2 regions of the Bacillus sp. D386 genome follow, and region 2 is predicted to be linked to the other one. Evidence: riboswitches for the same ligand, from Rfam matches in the RefSeq annotation. Region 2 holds a riboswitch; the other holds the start of a gene.
What was found. Region 2 has a riboswitch for S-adenosylmethionine ahead of FHY45_RS10280 (bifunctional homocysteine S-methyltransferase/methylenetetrahydrofolate reductase). Riboswitches for the same ligand answer to the same signal wherever they lie in the genome.

Region 1 (3,186 bases), on a different contig from region 2:
ACCTGCATAAAATACAAGCGGTACAATGGCGGCATTCGTTCCAATCGCCGATCCAACAACCAATCGTGTAAATGGAATCAAAGCCACCAATAAAATAATGAAGGGAACCGAGCGTAAAATATTAATGATTGGGTTCAATATATTAAACACCCACTTATTCTCCAGAATGTGACCCTTTCTCGTTATGACGAGTAAAATCCCTAAAGGCAATCCAATCACGGCCGCGAATAGTAAGGAGAAGAAAACCATATAGAGTGTGTCACTGAATCCAATCAGTAACTGTTCAAGTGTAATTTCCATTCCTAAAAACTGTTCATTCATGATAGCTTAACCTCCTGCAAGAGCACATCCTCACTCTCTATGTATTGGATCGCCTTCTTTATTTCTTCTGTTTCACCGATGACCTCAACGATTAAATTTCCAAAAGGGGTTTCCTGTATTTCAGAAATATTGGCAGAAAGAACACTTAAATGGACATCAAAACTTTTCGCCACTGTTGAAAGTAGATGCTTGCCAGACGAAGATCCCAAAAAATTAAGTTTCCAAACTGCTGGTTTATTCTCCTTTAAGGATTTCAAAAAGCTCTGCGGAATCTCGTCGTGAATGACTGTTCTAACAAACCGCTTGGCAACCTCAGTGGTTGGCTTGGAAAAAATATCAAGAACAGGACCCTGCTCAACAACCCTCCCATTTTCCATGACAGCGACCTTATTGCATATCTCTTTAATCACCGACATTTCATGTGTAATAAGCAAAATTGTTATATTGTATTCTCGGTTTATTTTTTTCAATAGCTCTAAAACATCCCTGGTCGTCTGCGGATCCAATGCCGATGTAGCTTCGTCACATAGCAGGATAGATGGATTCGTGGCCAGAGCTCTCGCAATTCCAACCCTCTGCTTCTGTCCCCCTGACAATTCATCCGGGTAACTTCGACCCTTAGCTGATAACCCCACGAACTCCAGTAATTCTCGAACTCTATTTTGAATCGTTAATTTACGAACGCCGGATAGTATCAATGGAATCGCTACATTATCAAATACCGTCTTAGATTGAAGTAAATTGAAATGTTGAAAGATCATCCCGATTTTCTTTTTCTCTGCCCTTAATTCCTTTGCTTTGAGACTGGCAAACGATTTACCATTCACAAGGACCTCCCCCTCAGTAGGCCGTTCAAGCATATTAACTAAACGCAAAAGTGTACTTTTCCCGGCCCCGCTGTATCCTACCACTCCAAAAATATCCCCTTTTTCAACCGTTAAATGAACGCCTCTCAGAGCATCTACGCTTTGACCATTTGCTTGATATGACTTTTTTATGTTTCGAAACTCAATCATGTTCTCTCCTCCAGGCCTAAAAAATTCGAAATGCAAAAAGCCCCTTCTGTCATTAGACAGAAGAGGCTTTGTATGAACATATACATAAAAAGACAAGTAGAAATATGTTCGCTTAAAGCTTCCTCTTATCTCTCAAACAGATGTTTGTTGGAATTAGCACAGTATTTTTACCATAGTAAAAATCCGCTGCCGAAGTATCATAGGGCCAAATCCCTCCACTTCTCTCGATAAGAATCGCTTGCTATTCAATTAAATTTGATGTTTCCAACTATATCCTATCTTGTTTAGCAATGTCAATAATAATTTATAATATTTAAAATATTTTTGATTTATAATAAAGAATATCCTAAATCAAGTTACAGCAACTAAAATTCATGAATATTTCCAATTCATGAATCATTTTGGTCAGTTATTCGTATAGGATATTAAGGTAAATTATAGAAAAAATAAGGAGGGGTACTTTGTGGGAAATATCTTCATCTATTCCATTATCATTGGGATTATATCGGCACTTATTCTTGTGCCATTCAAAAATAATGAAAAATTACGTATCCATATGAAGGGGAAAACAAAACTGCTTGTTTTTGTCAGCTTAGCTGCATTAATCACGATTGGAGCATTTTTATTTTATTACTTCACCCTATTGGATCAAACTATCTCTTCTCTTTGGATTTTTGTCATCATACTAACCTTGCTGGGTTCAATGCTTGCTACGGGTATGGAGAGAACCATTAAGGGTATTTTATTTGCAGGTAGTTTGCTTGTCGGTCTCTATTTTTTAACGGCATTTCTGTTCAATGCCGATGAAAAGTATACTATAGCTAAAATGGACATCAAAGAAGAAATTCAAACATTTGATGAAAATAAAAAGCCGGCCAGCGTGCCTCCTCAATACGCGCGCAATAAAATGAAAAAAGCATTTGGCCAGGTACCAAATACGAGCTACTACGAATTAGGGAATTTACAAATCCAAAAAGTAGATGGTGAGTATGTTTATATTGCTCCAGTCGAATTTTCAGGATTCTTCAAATGGCTGAAAGGGAAAGAAACTCCTGGTTACTTTATATTGAGTGCTACAGATTCATCAGCCAACCCAAAATTTGTTGATGCAGAAATGATCTACACTCCTTCTGCATTCTTCAATAAAGAAACAGAGCGCCGTATTCGTCTACAGTATCCATCCTACATATTCTATGGGGATTCACAGCTTGAAGTAGATGATAATGGCACGCCATTTTATATTCGCTCTTATGGTGATTTTGTCTCTGCCAGAAATGGCTTTAAGGTAAAAGGTGTTGTGGTGATGGATGCCAAAACTGGGAAGTCCAACTCTTATTCCCTTTCTGAAGCGCCCGAATTTATTGATGGTGCCGTTGCACCAGAAGTTGTCAGTACACAAAACAGCTACTTCGGAAATTATATTCATGGCTATTGGAACAGCCTATTTGGAAAATCAGATGTTAAACTGCCTTCTGATGAGGGTACCGAAGCGAATGTAAGTCCGATCTTTGATGAAAATGGAGATATGTATTATTTCACTGATTTCACGAGTCCTAAAGAAGGCGTCGATTCTATGCTCGGCTATGCGCTCACAAATTCCAGGACAGGTAAAGCTGTCTATTATACAGGTAATATGGAGGAATCCTACATGGATTCACAGGGTGCCCTGCAAATTATCGAGAAGAAGTTTATAGAAAAGAAATGGGAAGGAGAAATGCCCATCATCTATAATTTTTACGGTGAAGCCAGTTGGTTAACAGGAGTCCTGGATTCAAATGGATTCCTACAAAATTATTTCATTGTATCTGCTGCCAATCCTGAAATAACAGCATATGGGTCAACGCCAAAT
Region 2 (3,186 bases):
TTATATGCCTGGTTGCCGCGTATACTTCCTCTAATTTTTCAATACTAAACACGGGCTGGGTTAAGAAATAATCAGCTCCAGCCTGAATTTTCTTTTCCATTCGCTGTACGGCTTTATCTATGTACTTTACATTTGGATTAAAGGCAGCTGCGATATCGAAATTCGCCCGGCTACCCAGCGATTTTCCTGAATAGGAGCGCCCCTCATTCAATTGCTTAACCAATGAAATCAGGTCCATTGAAGAAAGATCATATACAGAAGTCGCGCCCGGAAAATCACCAATTTTTGAAGGATCCCCAGTCACCACCAACACCTCTGATAATCCAAGGGAATGCATGCCCATTAAATGAGATTGCAAGCCAATCAGATTATGATCTCGACAAGTTAAGTGAACAAGAGGCACCGTATTTAACTTTGATTGTAAAATCGACGCTACCGCAAGATTGGATATTCTCGGTGACGCCAATGAATTATCCGCAAGTGTAATCGCATCGGCACCCGAATCTAATAGGTAGCGACTTCCTATTAAAAAATCCTCCAGGCCGAACGTCTTTGGCGGGTCCAACTCCACGATAACCGTCGTTTGTTTTTTTGCCTTACCTGAAATTGTATCTGGACCTTTTCGTTTATATTGAATGATTTCATATGATATAGGCTGATGCTTCGGCTTGGCTACAAAATCTTTCACCTTTACAGGATGAAGATCTTCGATTCCTTTACGAATGGCCTGAATATGGGCAGGAGTTGTACCACAGCATCCACCTAGCAGCCGGACCCCCTGCTTCACAAGCTGCCTTGAACTATTAATGAAATAATCCGCTTCTGTCGAATAGACATATCTTCCATCTGATAAATCAGGTAAGCTGGCGTTTGGATAAGCCGCATAATAGGTATCTTCCAATAAAGGTACTTCTTCGTATGAGCGAATCATATGATAGGGACCCATCCGACAATTGATGCCTACCACATCAGCGCCTGTTTTTTTCATAAGAGAAAACGCCTCACTGACATGCATACCATTTTGCAAAAGGCCTGTTTCATGCAGAGAAATATTCGCGATAAGAGGAAGATCACTCATTTTTCTAGCCGACTCTATTACCGTTAATAATTCGTCTAAATCATAATAGGTTTCAAGTAAAATGCCATCCGGCTTTTCTTCCAATAAAGCGGTCAGCTGTTCATCGAAATATCCCTTAATTTCAGTTAATGTTAATTCTGATTTCCGGAAACTCCGTAAGCCGCCAATCGTCCCAATAACGAAGGTGCTTGGATCAGCCGCATCTTTCGCTATTTTAATTCCAGCTCTATTAATTTGAGAAACTTCCCTTTCAAGGCCATAGCGCTTTAATTTATGGAAATTTGCGCCGAATGTATTCGATTGAATCACATCAGCACCAGCTTCAATATAACTTCTATGCATCTTTTTGATCTGATTGGGGTTTGTCAAATTAAGCTCTTCAAAGCAACTATCAATTCCAAATGAATATAAAAGTGTTCCACTCGCCCCATCTGCGACTAGAATTTTTTCATTTAACGTTTCCAGTAGTTTCACTGTCTTTCCCCCTAATTAGTTGGTTAATGTCTCTGATGAGGAAAACAGACTAATAGAAAAGAGCTTTCATCATGAAAGCCCTCTTTCCTAAGGTCTCTCATCTCTCAAGCATTGCTTGCTGGATTTAGCACCTTGGATTACCATCCAGGTTGCTGAGATTTCAACGGGCCAGTCCCTCCATCTCTCTAGATAAGAATATGAAATTATATATTTACTTAATTTACTATAAATTTTCAGTTATTTCAATCTATTTTGATAATTAATCCAAAAGAGTTAACGATTTAGTATTTTGGGTATGTATGGGGTAGGAGTGATGTTAGATGAAGGAAATAATAACGAATCAGTTTAAAAATCCAACTGGTGTCCTCGGAAAGATTGCAGGTAAAATAATGGCCTATGAAAATGAGGAATTATACGAATGGACATTTGATCAATTGACTATTACCCCAAATGACACACTGCTAGAAGTTGGTTTTGGCCCAGGTGAAGGAATGCACATGCTTTTTGAGAAGTACCCTACCATCCAAATAGATGGTGTCGATCCATCAGAAGAAATGGTGAAAAATGCGAGCAAACGAAATCAAGAACAACTCAACCGCAATCAGCTTCGTTTGTTTAATGGAACTGTTCTCGGGATTCCCAATCCAATGGTGTACGATAAAATATTTAGTGTAAATAGCTATCCATTATGGGAAGATCAAGAGGCTTGTATTCAAAAAATACATTCTTTATTAAAAGAAAATGGAAAACTGACTATAACCGTGCAGCCAAGGCAGGAAGAAGCAACCGAAGAACAGGCTCATGCCTTTGCCGAAGAGATTAGAGAGGTGCTAACTAATACAGGCTTTAAGTCTATTAAGGTTCAAACGAAACCACTCAAACCGTGCTTATCTATAAATGTCACAGCCATCAAATAGCCCTTTTTATGAATATTAGAAATTCCACTCAAGCTTAGACACTCTTTCTATCTGACCCTTTTCAACCTATAAAAACCATAAGCTCCTCCATCAGTTTTGATTGAATTTCTATTATTTAGGGTATATTATAAACATATACACATATATTAAAAAACCAGAGAGCTGGATACTCCCTGGTACAACTACTAGCGAGTGGTATGCAAATAGTTTAGTTCTTAGAGGAACCACCCTTATGCTTTGGTCGGCGCGGGGTGGTTTTTCGTTTGCCCTTTAGCTGAAGATTGGCGAATCGCGTGGCGATGCCGGCAGCAAGGGTCGTGAAAAAGATCATTGCTACATCTTTTGCCAGAGCTATTAGAAAATCCATAAGTATATCACCTCCCTCCTCCTTTATATAAGGAAAAGAAGGTGCATACCACCCGCACCAAGTAGTTGCATGAAAATTATACCATATATGTTATTGATAACATAATGACTCTGGTTGTCTTTTTTAGGTGATTGAAAATTCCTATCCCTTGCTAATGGATCTCTTTTATTTGCTCTCTGTTCACAAGTATTGTTGCTGATGACTTAAAGAAAGACAGCTTTTTTATTGTCGCAATTATTCAACTAATGCCCCATGTTTTTCTCCTATTAAATTGATTTTTATCAATTCCTTATTCTTATGTAAAACTCTTTTTCGTTATCCTGAACCTTTACTGCCATAAGAAGTTCAAC

Region 1: linked by a shared signal. The riboswitch ahead of FHY45_RS12440 (methionine ABC transporter ATP-binding protein) and the one ahead of FHY45_RS10280 (bifunctional homocysteine S-methyltransferase/methylenetetrahydrofolate reductase) in region 2 are both predicted to bind S-adenosylmethionine.

Annotation. Positions count from the first base shown of each region.
Region 1 is NZ_VEMV01000004.1:77,133-80,318, reverse strand. Features, by position in the region: gene FHY45_RS12445 (methionine ABC transporter permease) at 1-300, opposite strand, end outside; gene FHY45_RS12440 (methionine ABC transporter ATP-binding protein) at 318-1,337, opposite strand; SAM riboswitch class I at 1,460-1,571, opposite strand; gene FHY45_RS12435 (YrzE family protein) at 1,801-3,186, shown strand, end outside.
Region 2 is NZ_VEMV01000003.1:280,896-284,081, reverse strand. Features, by position in the region: gene FHY45_RS10280 (bifunctional homocysteine S-methyltransferase/methylenetetrahydrofolate reductase) at 1-1,552, opposite strand, end outside; SAM riboswitch class I at 1,647-1,748, opposite strand; gene FHY45_RS10275 (class I SAM-dependent methyltransferase) at 1,873-2,469, shown strand; gene FHY45_RS20530 (hypothetical protein) at 2,678-2,836, opposite strand.